DNA from 2 places in the Arthrobacter sp. NPDC058288 genome. Region 2 is predicted to be linked to the other one. Evidence: riboswitches for the same ligand, from Rfam matches in the RefSeq annotation. Region 2 holds a riboswitch; the other holds the start of a gene.
What was found. A riboswitch is a leader RNA that binds a small molecule or an ion and turns the genes downstream of it on or off. The one in region 2 is predicted to bind S-adenosylmethionine.

Region 1 (7,525 bases), on a different contig from region 2:
GGTGTGGGCGGCAAAGTTGTCCTGGACTGGACCGTCTTCTAGACCTTGCAATACTTTCCGGCACCGATTAACGATTCACCCAGCTGAGGAGCACACCCCATGTATTCAGCCATCAAGGACCAGCTGCAGAACGAGCTGGACGAGATCCGCACGGCAGGCCTGTTCAAAACGGAACGCCACATCGACTCACCCCAGGCCAGCCACATCACGGCAGGCCGGATCGGCGAGGCAGGCGCCGACGTGCTGAACTTCTGCGCCAACAACTACCTGGGCCTGGCGGACCACCCGGACATCATTGCCGCCGCGAAGTCCGCCATGGACGAGCGGGGCTTCGGCATGGCCAGCGTGCGCTTCATCTGCGGAACCCAGGACCTGCACCTGGCACTGGAGGCGCGCGTCTCCAAGTTCCTGGGCACCGAGGACACCATCCTGTTCTCCAGCTGCTTCGACGCCAACGGCGGCGTGTTTGAGTCCCTCTTCGGGCCCGAAGACGCCGTCATCTCCGACGCCCTGAACCACGCGTCCATCATTGACGGCATCAGGCTCTGCAAGGCCCGGCGGTTCCGCTACGCCAACCGCGACATGGCGGACCTCGAAGCGAAACTGATCGAGGCCACTACGCAGGAGAACCCGGCCCGCCGCAAGATCATCGTGACGGACGGCGTCTTCTCCATGGACGGCTACCTCGCGCCGCTCGAAGCCATCTGCAACCTGGCCGAAAAGTACGATGCCCTGGTGATGGTGGACGATTCACACGCCGTGGGCTTCATGGGCGCCACCGGCGCGGGAACCCCCGAGCACGCCGGGGTGGGCCACCGCGTGGACATCTACACCGGCACGTTCGGCAAGGCACTGGGCGGCGCCTCCGGCGGCTACGTCTCCGGCCGGCGCGAGGTCATCGCCATGCTCCGGCAGAAGGCCCGCCCTTACCTGTTCTCCAACTCGCTGGCACCGGCCATCGTCGCAGCGACGCTGAAGGCCCTGGATCTCGTGGAGAGCTCCGCCGAACTGCGCTCCAAGCTCTTTGCCAACGCCGAATTGTTCCGCAACCGGATGGCGGAAGAAGGGTTCGACCTGCTGGACGGCGAGCACGCGATCGTGCCGGTGATGTTCGGGGACGCCGTGATGGCGGCAAAGGTGGCAGACCGGATGCTCCGGCACGGAGTGTTCGTCACTGCCTTCAGCTACCCCGTGGTGCCCAAGGGGGCCGCCCGGATCCGTGTCCAGCTCTCAGCCGCGCACAGTGCCGAGGACGTCGAAGCCTGCGTCCGGGCGTTCGTGGACAGCCGCGACGCGGTAGGAGCCTAAGGTACTGACGTGACGTCCTGCCGGGTGCAAGGATGGAGTCATGTCAGCAAATTACGATGTGGTGATTGTGGGCGGCGGCATTGCCGGGCTGTCCCTCGCCTCTGCCCTTGCCGCTAAATGCAGCGTTGCGCTCGTCGAGGCCGAACAGTCCCTGGCCTACCACACCTCGGCCCGCTCGGCCCGGCAACTGATTCCCAGCTACGGCCCCGTGGTGGTGCAGGAGCTGACGCTCCGCACGCTCGGGCTGATTGCGGCCCGGGACGCGGAGCTTCCGGAGCCTGTCCTTTCGCCGCGCAGCTTCATGCTGATCGGCGACGAAGAGACCGTCCGGGAAGAAGCCAGCGGGCACATGCACCGGATTTCCCATGCCGAAGCACTGGAGCTGTGCCCGGTGCTGGAGCCAGGGTTCTTCACCGCGGCCGGACTGGATACCGGTTCGTTCGCCTGCAACGCCCCCGTGCTGCTGGAAGACCACCGGCGCCGTGCCGAGGCGGGCGGGGTGGACATCATCACCGGAGCCAAGGTCCATTCCGCCCAGCGGCTGGGGTCCGGCTGGGAGCTCGGGGCCGGCCAGGAAGCGTTCCAGGCCGGGATCGTGGTCAATGCTGCCGGGGCCTGGGCCGATGAACTGGCCGTGATCAGCGGCGTGGAGAAGCTCGGCCTCCAGCCGTACCGGCGCACGGCGGCGATTGTCGACGTCGAACGTCCCCTCCCGGATTCCTGCCCCATGGTGGCGGCAGCGGACGAATCGTTCTACTTCCGCAAGGAAGGACGGGACGTGCTGATTTCGCCGTCGGAATCCGTGCCGAGCGGGCCTGAGGACGCGAAGCCCTACCCGGGCGATGTCGAGGCGCTGGTGGCGCGGCTCAACGCGGTGACCACCATGGGCATCAGGAACGTCAAGTCCGCGTGGACCGGCCTGCGCACCGAAGCTGCCGACGGCGTCCCGGTGGTGGGGTTCGACGCCGAAGCCACCGGATTCTTCTGGCTCGCCGGACAGGGCGGTTACGGTTTCCAGACCTCGTCCGGCATTGCTGAGCTCGCAGCCGACCTCATCCTGGCAGGGCCGTCGGCGGGGCAGGGCGCCCGGGACGAGGACGCCGGGCTCAGTCCGGCATCCCGGACAGCGGTTGCGCTGGCCGCAACCCGCTGGTCCATCCGGCACTGAAGAATGGACCCATGAGCACCCTGATCACCAACATTGCCGAGCTGATGACCCAGGACGCGGAGCACCGCGTCCTCAAGGACGCCGCCGTGGTGATCGAGGGGGAGCGGATTTCGTGGATCGGGCCGTCGTCGGCCGCGCCGGCCGCTGACGATGCCGTAGACGCGGGAGGCCGGGCGCTGCTGCCGGGCTGGGTGGACTCGCACACCCACCTGATCTTTGCCGGTGACAGGACTGCGGAGTTCGAGGCCCGGATGGCCGGCGAGAGTTACAGCGCCGGCGGCATCGCCGTGACCACTGGCGCCACCCGCGGGACAAGCGACTTCGACCTCACCAGGCTGGCCCTGGGCCGCGTGGCCGAAGCCGTCTCGCAGGGCACCACGTACTTGGAAACCAAGACCGGCTACGGCCTGGACGTGGAGAACGAAACGCGCAGCGCGCGCATCGCGTCGACTGTGGCTGACGAAGTCACCTACCTGGGCGCCCATCTGGTCCCCGCCGGGAACGACCCCGACGAATACACCGACCTGGTGTGCGGGCCCATGCTGGCGGCCGTCCTGCCCTATGTCGGCTGGGCGGACGTGTTCTGCGAGCAGGGGGCGTTCACCGAGGAACAGTCGCGCCGAGTGCTGCAGGCCTGCAAGGATGCGGGCCTTGGCCTGCGCGTGCACGGCAACCAGTTGGGAGAGGGGCCCGGGGTGCGGTTGGCGGTTGAATTCGGGGCCGCCAGCGTGGACCACGTGAACTACCTGTCCCGCGCCGACGTCCACGACCTCGCGGACAGCTGGTCCGGCTGGGAATCGGCGGCCGGCGCCGGAACGCGGGGGACTGTCGCCACGTGCCTGCCGGCCTGCGACCTCTCCACCCGCCAGCCGCTGGCACCGGGACGGGAACTGCTCGACGCCGGTGTGCAGCTCGCCCTGGCCTCGAACTGCAACCCCGGTACCTCCTACACCAGCTCGATGGCCTTCTGCGTCACCACGGCCGTGCTCCAGATGCGGCTCAGCGTCCACGAGGCCGTCCGGGCCGCCACGTACGGGGGCGCGCTGGCGCTGCACCGCGACGAGGGGAACGACGCCGACGGCGAACGCGCGGTCGGTTCGATCGCCGTCGGGCACCGCGCGGACCTCCACCTGCTCAACGCCCCCTCCGCCACCCACCTTGCCTACCGGCCGGGCATCCCGCTGACCCACGCCGTCTGGCGGGCCGGCGTGCGGGCGCGTTGAAACGCGGCCGCTAGAAGATCATGGGCGGAGCGTCCAGGACTGTCTCGTCCACGCGGCGGTCCTCCCACTGGCTGAACGGCTTGTCCAGTTCGTACTTGCCTTCATCCGTGCGCACCAGGGTCCGCACTTCGGCGTTGTCCGGGTTGTTGAGGGATTCGAAATACTCCACGGACCAGTGGAACCAGCGCATGCAGAACAGCCTCATGGTGAGCCCGTGCGTCACGAAGAGGGCGTTCGGGGCGTAGCTGGGCTTGGACCAGTGCCGGTGCAGTGTTTCCATGAAGGAGGAGATCCGGTCGTAGACATCGGATCCGGATTCACCCTCCCTGAACCGGTAGAAGAAGTGGCCGTAGGCGTTCCGGAGTTCTTTTTGGTCCTCGATGTCCCCGGCGATCTGGAAGTTCGCCCAGTCCTGTTCACGAAGCCTGGGTTCCTCGATAATCCGCTCTACAAGCGGTCCCAGATTGAGCGCTTCGAGAGTCTGGTAGGCCCGGAGGTACGGCGAGACGTAGACACACACCTGCCGGCCGTCCAGTTCCCGGCGGATCTCCTCGCCTGCGGCCCGGGCCTGTGCAAGGCCGAGTTCGGTCAGTGGTATCCGGTAATCGGGCACCCGGTTATAAATGGAGGTGTCGGCATTGGCGGCTGACTGGCCGTGCCGGATCATGATGATTTTTCCGGGCGCACTCATAAATTCCAAGCATAGGCCCCGGGCAGCGCGGCCACGTGGATGTGTTGCCCCCGCGACCAGCCGGAAGCGGCGGCCCCGACCAGCCGGAAGCGGCGGACAGGAAAGAACCAGAAAGGGAAGGCAAGATAGGAACATGCTGGTTCCCTCCCGCCGTCGTCTGCGGTTAGAAGTCTGGATTGTCCTCGGTCTGTCGCTAGGGCAGTCGGCCGTGTATTCGGTGGTGCAGTTGCTGGACAAGCTGACGCGGGCACCTCTTGCGGAGGGGACCTCCACCCTTAACCGCTCCCAGAGCAGCCGCGAATATTTCGACCTGACCTACCAGCTGCTGGATATTGTTTTCGCCCTGGTGCCGGTGGTGCTGGTCATCTATTTCCTCACCGAGCACCGGAAGTCGGGGGAGTCCGGCGCTTCGGCCTTCCGCAAACTCGGCTTCACCTTCGCCCGCCCGGGGAAGGACCTGCTGCAGGGGCTGGGCCTGGCAGCGCTGATCGGCATCCCTTCCCTGGGGCTCTATGCGGCCGGACGGGCGCTGGGCATCACCACGGCCATCATCCCCAGCGCGCTGGACGCCTATTGGTGGACCATCCCGGTGCTGATTCTCTCCGCCGTACGGCACGGGATCGTGGAGGAAGTCATCGTGGTGGGGTACCTGCTGGACAGGCTCGGGAAGTTCGGCTGGAGCATGCCGCTGGCCATCTTCGCCAGCTCCATGCTCCGCGGCAGCTACCACCTCTACCAGGGCTTCGGCCCGTTCATCGGCAACGCCGTGATGGGTGTTGTTTTCGCCTGGGTGTACACGAAGACCCGCCGCGTGATGCCCCTGGTGATCGCCCATGCGCTGCTGGACGTTGTGGCGTTCGTCGGCTTCAGCCTGTTCGGCAAGGCCATCGGGCTGGGCTAGCCGGCAACCTCTTAAAAGGATTCGGCCGCTATCGGTGGGTGACGTCGTTGGCACCCGCTGATAGCGGCCGAAGTTTGTCAGGGCAGCGCGCTGCCCGTGGCCCGGAGGGCCACACGGTGGAACAGGGGTTAGATGGTTACCGCGCCGGAGGCGGTTTCGAACGTGACGGAGAGGATTCCCGGCGTCCCCTTCGGGGCGACCCATTCAACAGCCACATCCTCCAAGGGCTTCTCGACCGGTTGACCGAGCCATTCCGTGACGCGCTCGGCCGAACCGGCGATGGTGAGGCTGGACATCTTAACGTTGCTCGGGTAGGCGTTGGACGGGTGAAGCTCCGGGTCGCCTTCCCACTTGAGCATGTACGGCACCTGCGGGTCTGCGATAAGGCCCAGGATGCCGATCTGCTTCCAGACAAGTTCGCGGCCGTCCGGGAACTTGCGGTTGCCGTTAACGGCCGAGCGGCCGAGGCGTTCTTCGAACGGTGCCAGGTCGTCCACTTCGACGCACCAGCCCATCCAGCCGCCGCCCGCTGCGGAGCGTGCCCGGACAGCCTGCCCGAACGGAGCTTTGTCGGATGCCGGGTGGTCCAGGACCTCCACGACCTCCAGGTATTTGTGCCCGGCCAGCGGGATAATCATGTTGCGGGTGCCAAAACGGGGGTGTACCCCGCCCTTCACGGCTTCGACGCCGAGGGCGGTTGCAATACGTTCGGTGGTGGCAGCCAAGCCATCTTGTTCACAGGCGTAAGAGACGTGATCCATGCGCATGCCCTCATCTTGGCACTTTGTGATGGAGCTCTCAGCTAAGGGTGTCCTTACCAAGATGGGACGTTATGGCGGACGGCCCCAAAGCCCACGAAATACCGCAGCCGACGTCCTTCGTCATAAACCTATTCAGACGGTTTGCTCCGCTCCTACACTGGGTCCAGGTCATGAGCGCCAGCATTGAGCCCCGGCTTGCTGGCCGGCAACCCTCGTTCCGCGGTGGGGTGCCCCGGGTGAGGACCTGGCCTCCGGCAACCGCCGGACGGCAAGCGCGGCACCAGACCCGGCCCGGCACGTGCGCCGGCCCCGGTGCCCTTCCCTAGAAGGAGCCTCCAATGTCCAATGCCTGGTCTTTCGAAACACGCCAGATCCACGCCGGCCAGGAGCCGGACAGCGCCACCGGCGCCAGGGCCCTCCCCATTTACCAGACGACGTCCTTCGTGTTCCCCAGTGCCGAAAGCGCCGCCAACCGTTTCGCGCTGGCCGAGCTGGCGCCCATCTATACCCGCATCGGCAATCCAACCCAGGACGCGGTGGAGCAGCGCGTGGCCAGCCTTGAAGGCGGGCTGGCGGCGCTGCTGCTCAGTTCGGGACAGGCCGCCGAGACATTCGCCATCCTCAACGTCGCCGAAGCCGGCGACCACGTGGTGGCCAGCCCCAGCCTCTACGGGGGCACGTACAACCTGCTGGCCCACACCCTGAAGAAGTTCGGCATCTCGGTGACGTTTGTGGAGGACCCGGACAACCTCCAGCAGTGGAAGGACGCCGTCCGGCCCAACACCAAGCTCTTCTTCGCCGAGGTGGTGTCCAATCCGCGCCAGGACGTCCTGGATATTGAAGGCGTTTCCGGCGCCGCCCACGAGGCAGGCGTCCCGCTGATCGTGGACAACACTCTGTCGACGCCGTACCTCATCCGGCCGCTGGAGTGGGGCGCCGACATTGTGGTCCACTCGGCAACGAAGTACCTTGGCGGCCACGGCAGCGCGATCGCCGGTGTAATCGTGGACTCCGGCAACTTTGATTTCGGCAAGGACCCGGAGAAGTTCCCGGGGTTCAACACCCCTGACCCCACCTACAACGGGCTTGTCTACGCCAGGGACCTCGGCGCCGGGGGCGCCCTGGGCGCGAATCTTTCCTACATCCTCAAGGCCCGCGTCCAGCTGCTGCGTGACCTCGGCTCCGCGGTGTCCCCGTTCAACGCCTTCCTTATCGCCCAGGGCCTGGAAACCCTGAGCCTGCGCGTCGAGCGCCACGTTGCCAACGCCGTGGGCGTCGCCGAATGGCTGGAGGCCAGGGACGACGTCGAATCCGTTGCCTACGCGGGCCTGCCGTCCAGCCCCTGGTACGAGCGCGGCCGCAAGTACGGACCCAAGGGCACCGGTGCGATCGTTTCCTTCAACATCGCCGGCGGGGCCGAGGCCGGCAAGCGTTTCGTGGATGCGCTGGAACTGCACTCGCACGTGGCAAACA
Region 2 (7,525 bases):
AGGGTCTTCTGGCCCGCGGCGTGGTCGATTCCCGCGATGAGGCTACGGTCGAGCTTGATGATGTCCGGGCTGAGGTGCGTGACCTGGCTCATCGAGCCGAACCCTGCCCCCGCCCCGTCGACAGCCAGCCGCAGTCCGCGCAACCGAAGGGGTGCCAGTGCTGCCACGACGGGATCGTATTCATGCTCGGCAAGCCGTTCCGTCAACTCGATGACGATCCGGTCCACGGCCAGTTGGGATTGCTCCACGAACGCCCGGAGCCGGGGGTCGAGGCAGGTAGCTGGCGACAGGTTCAGAGCCACATACACGTGGGGCGGCAACTGTTCCGCGGCAACAAGGGCTGCCTGCAGGGCGGCGAATTCAAGGTCCGTCCCAAGGCCCACGGCAGCAGCCTCATTGAACCAATGATCCGCACTCGCGCCGTCGTCGCTGACGAAACGCGTCAGCGCCTCCACCCCGACGACGTTCCGGCTGGGAAGTTCGTGGATGGGCTGGAACGCGGTGAGGAGCATCCTGTCGCCGAGGATCGCCTCGATGCGGCGCCTGCTCCGGCGGGTGAACAGCACCGTACTGCCGTAGTCCTCATCGGGAGTCGGCAGGTCGGGACTGGGAAGGGCGTCCTCGGAGTCGTCCGACTGCTCGTCCGTGATGCTCCGGGTGGCCATGAGGTGCTCCAGGAGAGCGCGTTCAGGATTACCCGGGTGCGATTCCATCCGGCTGCGCAGCTGCTCACGTGCCCACTCGCTCTGAGGAGTGGCGTCATCCAGTACCGACTCGATGATGTCCCACGCCTGTCCACGGATCGTCGGATCACTCACGTCCGAAGGCGGGATCGACTGCGGTCCCCGGAAAGCAGCCGACTCTCCATCGGTCAATGCTGGAAAAGAAGTCTCATCCATTGACATTGGCTATTCCTTTATAAGTGCTGGTCCCGGCTGAGCCCGGGACCCGTCCATGATTGCACCGCGCACTGATTAGAGGATGCGGGAACCGCGAACGTTTCAAAAGCGTACAACGAGACCGTGCTATGTGTCTCTAGCTGTGTCCGAGTCGTGATGCTAAGCACGCGAGCTAATCCTCCACGAATTCCGCGGCCAGATGGATGTGGTTATCGGCCAGCCACACCGGATTGAAGGCCTTGCTCAGGTAGTTGCTGCCGGCGTCGGGCGCTATTGCCACCACCACAGAGCCGTGCGGCGCGGCGCGCGCGACCCTGAGTGCCGCAGCCACCGCAAGCCCGGACGAGGGCCCCAGGGACAGCCCCTCTTCGTTCAGCAGCCGGTGCTCCGTCGTGTACACCTCATTGTTGGGGATGCGCAGGAAGCGGTCCACAATGCCGCGATTGAAGATCTTGGGCCACTCGGCTTCCGGCCAGGAGTTGCCCACGCCGTCCACCAGGATCTCGCCCGGAGGGCCCCCGCTGTACACGGAACCAACAGGGTCCGCGGCGATCACCTCCACATGGCCGCCGGTCTTTTCCTTCAGGTACCGGCCGTTGCCGCTGATGGTGCCGCCGGTGCCGATCCCGGCCACGAAATGCGTCACTTTCCCGGACGTCTGCTGCCAGATTTCCGGCGCTGTCCCTTCGTAGTGGGCCAGCGGATTGGCCGGATTATCGAACTGCTGAGGCCGCCAGGCTCCCGGGTTTTCTGCCGTGATCCGGGCCGCGACGGCCCGTGCGTTCTCCGGCGACTCCGACGGCGCGGCCCAGTCCGTCACCACCACCCTGGCGCCATAACGGTGCAGCGCGGCGAGCTTCTCGGATGAGATGGTGTCCCCGGTGACCACCACCACGGGGTGTCCGGTGAGGGCACCGATCAGCGCCAGCCCGATCCCGGTGTTCCCGGAAGTGCTCTCCACAATGGTTGCCCCCGGCCGGAGCTCACCGCTGCGCTCAGCCGCGCGGACCATGCTCAGTGCTGTCCGGTCCTTGATGGAGCCGCCGGGGTTGTCGGATTCGAGCTTGACGTACACCGTACTGCCCAAGCCCTTGCCAAGGACGTCCAGCGGCACCAGCGGAGTGTTTCCCACCTGTGCCAGGACGGCGCCGGCATCTGCCGCAACATCAGCCTCCCGGACCGCGTGCCTGCCCGTCATGGTGCCCATCGCTGCCTTTCTGTGCTGCCGGCGGCATGGGGTCCCGGGCCGCCGATCAGGGCACTGTTTAGGCCGCTGCCGAGGAGGACGTCCAGCTCAGCGCGCGCCTCGTCCACGAGCGCCGCGGCCGGCAGGTGCCGGGCCAGCAGGCCGGAAAGGCTGTCGACGACGGCGGCCGTCCCTTGTCCCAGCGGTCGCACCGCCCGCGCTTCCGCCCCGCCCAGCAGGTACGCCGCTGTCAGCGCCTCGATGGCGAGCAGCTTCCCGGCAGCATCGACGGAACGCTCCAGCTGCTGGAGTGCCAGCGGCGCCAGCGTGGAGTGATCTTCGACGTCGGCGGACAGCGTGGGCGCACCGAGTGTTGCCGGCGCCGCCAGGAATTTGAGCTCGGACAGCAGGCCGGCGGCCGAATACCAGAGCAGCCCGGGCAGCTCTTCCGGCTCCAGCGGCGCTCCGTTCGTGGCAGCTTCGAGGTGCCGCTGGCGGATCCGCCGCTGCGGGGGGTAGAGCTTGGCGATCCGGCGTTCGCTGCTGATCCCGAGGTGGGCCAGTCCCAGGCGCAGCGCCTCGAAGGCCAGGGCCAGCTGCATGGGCTGGAAGTTGCCGCCGGAAACCATCCGCCCGGAGCCGATGTCTGTGAGGGGGTTGTCACCCCGACCGTTCAGCTCCACTTCCAAGGCATCTTCCAGGGCAGTGATCTGGCACCGGACGGCGCCGTGGGTCTGGGGTGCCGCCCGGAAGGAAAGGGCGTCCTGCACCGAAACCTCCCGCTCCGAGTCCTCCAGCCACCCGCCCTCGAGGAGCCGCAACACATGGGCCGCTGTGACCGCTTGCCCGTGCACGGCTTTGGCAGCCTGCACAGCCGGTGAAAACGGGCTGAGGTTGCCGCCGCCGTCGTGCCTTGCGGTCGCCTCAAGCGACAGCGCGAGCGCCGTGTCCGCAAGGTCGGCGAGCCGCAGGATGCGGTGCAGGACCAGCGCGCCGACGCCGATGGAATAGGAGTTGGAGCTGACCAGGGCCAGGGCTTCGCCGGGCGCCAGTTCCAGCGGAGCCAGCCCGGCGTCGGCCAGCGCCTGGCCGCCGGGCACCAGCTGCCCGTCCGACCCCACGGCCTGGCCCTCCCCGATGGCGACGGCGGCCACCGCGGCCAGCTGGGTGAGGTCGGCGGACCCTACGGATCCTTCGCGCGGGATGGCGGGGACCACGCCCCGGTTGAGCATGTCGGCATAGAAGCGGGCTGTTTCCGGCCGGACTCCGGAGCCGCCGCGGCTGAAGCCCACCAGCCGTGCCAGAATCACTGCCCGGACCTCATCAGCGCCCAGCAGGTCCCCCACGCCGCTGTTGTGGTACCGCACCACCTGCACCTGGTAGGCGAGGATCGACGTCTCCTCCACAGCGGTGTCGCGCCCGGAGCCGAGCAAAGTGTTGAGTCCGTAGACGCGGTGGCCGGAATCGATGGCCTGCTGCACCACCTCACGCGAGAGCCCGATCAGCTCCTGGGCGTCCACGCTCAGGACGAACTTCACGGCCGGATCGGCCGCGGCTTCAGCGATGTCCCTGGCGCGCAGGTGCGCCGTGCCGATCAGGAAGGTGCCGCTGCCGTCGCCCATGGCACTAGAAGTCCAGCAGGTTCCGGCGGAAGCCGCCGTCGCCATAGCTTGTCCGGAGCAGCCCGCGGCGCCGCAGCACCGGGGCCAGCCGGTCCAGCACGCCGTGAACCGTGGCCGGATCAACGAAGCCGGAGAACAGGAAGCCGTCCCCGCCCACCCGGACGCCGGTTTCCTCAAGGTAGTCGGCGATCTCCTCGACCGTGCCGATGATGCTGTCCCCCGCGCCGCCGCTGCGGGCCTGCAGGAGCTGGCGCAGCGTGGACCCGGGAGGGCCCGCCTTGGCGAAATGGTCCAGGGTGCCCTGGTTGCTGTTCGTGGTGAGCTCAGGGAGGGTGGCGTCGAGGTCGAACTGTTTGAAGTCGATCACGGAAAGGTAGGAGATGGAGTTCAGCTGGCTGTCGATGTCGCGCTGCGTCAGTTCCCGGCGCTGCTCCCGGAGCTCGTCGGCTTCGGCGCGGGAGCCCACCACGGCGGGCTTGAGGACATACAGCACCTTGACGTCGTCGGGGTTCCGCCCTGCCGCCGCCGCCTCGGCCCGGATCGAATCGCGGTAGGCCTTCATGCCGTCCGCTCCCCTGGCCAGGCCGATCGCGACGTCGGCGTTGCCGCCCGCGAATGCCTTGCCCCGCGGGGACGCCCCGGCCTGAACCAGGACGGGTTCCTCAGGCAGCGGCGCGGTGTTGAGCGGGCCCCGGACCTTGAAGAAGCGGCCGTTGTGGTTGATCGGGTGAACCTTCGTATGGTCCGCGAAGATCCCGGCGTCCGCATCCTCGACGATGGCGTCCGGATCCCAGCTGTGCCAGAGCTTGCGCACCACCTCCACGAATTCCTCCGCTTTTTCGTAGCGGAGGTCATGCTCGATCTGCTGGTCCAGCCCGTAGTTCTGCGCGGCCAGGTCGCTGCCGGAGGTCACCACGTTCCAGCCCAGCTGGCCGTTGGAGAAGTGCTGCAGGGTGGCCAGCAGGCGGGCCGCGGTGAACGGCGGGTAGAAGGACGCGCTCACCGTGGGAACAATGCCCAGGTGTTCCGTGGCGGAGAGCAGGTAGGGCACCAGGGCCAGCGGATCGTGTTTGGGCGCGAAGGACGCCTGCGCCAGCGACACTTCAGCGGTCCCGCCGTAGGTGTCCGGCACCGTGAGGGAATCCTCGATGATGAACAGGTCCAGCCCCGCACGTTCGAATTCCCGCACGGCGTGCTGGTAAACGGCGGGTTTCTTCCAGTCGTACCCGATGCCGTACCCCGGCGTGCCCCAGCCCTGAACGCCGAAACCGTGACCCACGAACCAACCGAAGTGCAGCATGGGACTGACTGTATTCCGGTTCGATTCGTTCATAGCTGCCTGATTTCATCCGGCGTTACGGCGGTTCATCTCCCGTCATTATCCTCCCGGCATGGACTTTTGTAACCGCAATATGGGGTCACTCACGGGGCACCGGAAACGCGGAGGCGGCGCCGCTTTCGGCTGTGTCCCGTTACGGAAGATGACGACGACGGCGGTGCGGGCCGCCGTCGTAAGTGTTACGTTTTTGGGGAGTAATGAGAACCGGCGCCAAGCCCTGACTGGCCGGTCGGCAACCCTCCTTCCGCGGCGGGGTGCCTCAGGTGAATACTCGGCATATCGATATTCGAGCTGCAAGCGTGAGAGAAGGAGATCCGTCGTGTCCGACGCACCCGCACCGCTGGCCCCGGCCGCCAACCCGGCCGCCGCTGACCAGGAACAACCGGCCCTGCCGCAGGAAAAGCTGGCCTACCGGCTCATCACCGGCCCCGACGACCGCTCCTTCTGCGAGCGCATCTCCGCGGCCCTTGCCGATGGCTATGTCCTGCACGGAGGCCCGGCGGCAACCTTCAACGGCACCAGCGTGATCGTGGCCCAGGCCGTGATCCTGCCAGCGGCCGTCGCCAGTTCGGACGCTGCAGTGGCAACCGCAGTGGACGAACTTGAGTTCGACGCCGATTTCCCGGGCGAAGGCTTCGAGGGCCACGCATGAGCTACGCCGGAGACCTGAGCCCGCAGGACGCCTGGGCCAAACTGGAGCAGGGCGCCGTCCTGGTGGATGTCCGCACCGAGGGCGAGTGGGCGCACATTGGCATCCCGGACACCAAGGCCACGGACAACGATCCCCTCTTCATCCAGTGGACCTTCCCCGGCGGCATCCCCAACCCGGATTTTGTCGACCAGCTGAAGCAGCAGGCCCCCGAGGACTCCGGCGTCGAACTGGTGTTCCTCTGCCGTTCCGGCGTACGGTCCGTCGCCGCGGCAATCGCCGCCACGCGGGCCGGGTTCACCGCATACAACGTCCTCGAAGGCTTTGAAGGGGAACCGGACCGTTTCGGCGAACGCACCGTCAACGGCTGGAAGAACCGCGGCCTGCCCACCAACCTCGGAAAGAACTAAGTGACCTTCAATCCCGACGCCGCCGGCTGGAGCCCCGACACCCAGGCTGTCCGCGGCGGACTTGACCGCACCAATTTCCAGGAAACCGCCGAGCCGATCTTCCTCAACTCGGGGTTCGTCTACGAATCCGCGGCAGCTGCCGAGCGGGCATTCACCGGCGAGGACGAACGGTTTGTCTACTCCCGCTACGGCAACCCGTCCGTCGCCACCTTCCAGGAACGCCTCCGGCTGCTTGAAGGCACGGAAGCGTGCTTTGCGACGGCGTCCGGCATGTCCGCCGTCTTCACGGCGCTGGGTGCCCTGCTGGCTGCCGGCGACCGGGTGGTTGCTGCCCGCTCACTGTTCGGCTCCTGCTTTGTGATCCTGAACGAGATCCTGCCCCGGTGGGGCGTCGAAACGGTGTTTGTGGACGGCCCGGACCTGGAACAGTGGCGCGCCGCCCTTTCGGAGCCGACGACGGCGGTCTTCTTCGAGTCGCCGTCCAACCCGATGCAGGAAATCGTGGACATCGCCGCGGTCAGCGAACTGGCGCACGCGGCAGGGGCGACCGTCGTCGTCGACAACGTCTTTGCCACTCCGCTGCTGCAGCGCTGCGGCGAGCTCGGCGCGGATGTGATTGTGTACTCCGGCACCAAGCACATCGACGGCCAGGGCCGCGTCCTGGGCGGCGCCATCCTCGGCACCAAGGAGTTCATCGAAGGCCCGGTCAAGCAGCTGATGCGCCACACCGGGCCTGCGCTTTCCGCCTTCAACGCCTGGGTGCTGACGAAGGGCTTGGAAACCATGGCGCTGCGCGTCAACCATTCCTCGGCCTCCGCGCTCCGCCTGGCCGAATGGCTGGAGAACCAGCCGGCGGTCAGCTGGGTCAAGTACCCGCTGCTGAAGTCCCACCCGCAGTATGAGCTGGCGGCCAAGCAGATGAAGGCCGGCGGCACCGTGCTGACGCTGGAGCTTTCGCCCTCAGGGGGCCGGAGCGCGAAGGAAGCAGCCTTTGCGCTGCTGGACGCGCTGCGGATCATCGACATTTCCAACAACCTTGGCGATGCCAAGACGCTCATCACCCACCCGGCCACCACGACGCACCGCGCCATGGGGCCGGAGGGCCGCGCGGCGATCGGGTTGAGCGACGGCGTGGTCCGGCTGTCCGTGGGACTCGAGGATGTTGACGACCTCATGCGCGACCTGGAGCAGGCGCTCAAGCAGATCTGAGGGACGGCTACCTGTTTCTTCCTGCCCCGCCGAACGTCAGGTGTCCAGTTCCCAGTGCAGGCGGATCGCTTCGGCTATCGGGCCGGCCGCAACGTCCACGGTGAAAGCCACGGGCGCGGTTCCGGTCTCTTCGATGACGGTGTCATGGTAGACGCGCCCGCATGCCGGGCACAGCGTGTAGAGGTCCTCGTCCCCCGGCCACTCGGCCAGC

Region 1: another riboswitch for S-adenosylmethionine. It lies ahead of ACFVWT_RS19570 (bifunctional o-acetylhomoserine/o-acetylserine sulfhydrylase); the one in region 2 lies ahead of ACFVWT_RS12345 (DUF1737 domain-containing protein).

What each region holds. Positions count from the first base shown of each region.
Region 1 covers NZ_JBHVYH010000009.1:9,843-17,367, forward strand. The annotation lists gene tdh (L-threonine 3-dehydrogenase) at 1-42, shown strand, start outside; gene ACFVWT_RS19540 (glycine C-acetyltransferase) at 100-1,308, shown strand; gene ACFVWT_RS19545 (NAD(P)/FAD-dependent oxidoreductase) at 1,349-2,476, shown strand; gene hutI (imidazolonepropionase) at 2,488-3,699, shown strand; gene ACFVWT_RS19555 (histidine phosphatase family protein) at 3,710-4,390, opposite strand; gene ACFVWT_RS19560 (CPBP family intramembrane glutamic endopeptidase) at 4,524-5,291, shown strand; gene ACFVWT_RS19565 (VOC family protein) at 5,420-6,058, opposite strand; SAM riboswitch class IV at 6,219-6,333, shown strand; gene ACFVWT_RS19570 (bifunctional o-acetylhomoserine/o-acetylserine sulfhydrylase) at 6,391-7,525, shown strand, end outside.
Region 2 covers NZ_JBHVYH010000003.1:285,388-292,912, forward strand. The annotation lists gene ACFVWT_RS12325 (EAL domain-containing protein) at 1-818, opposite strand, end outside; gene ACFVWT_RS12330 (PLP-dependent cysteine synthase family protein) at 1,072-2,097, opposite strand; gene ACFVWT_RS12335 (aromatic amino acid ammonia-lyase) at 2,094-3,707, opposite strand; gene ACFVWT_RS12340 (NtaA/DmoA family FMN-dependent monooxygenase) at 3,712-5,007, opposite strand; SAM riboswitch class IV at 5,240-5,352, shown strand; gene ACFVWT_RS12345 (DUF1737 domain-containing protein) at 5,387-5,698, shown strand; gene ACFVWT_RS12350 (rhodanese-like domain-containing protein) at 5,695-6,105, shown strand; gene ACFVWT_RS12355 (O-succinylhomoserine sulfhydrylase) at 6,106-7,314, shown strand; gene ACFVWT_RS12360 (hypothetical protein) at 7,351-7,525, opposite strand, start outside.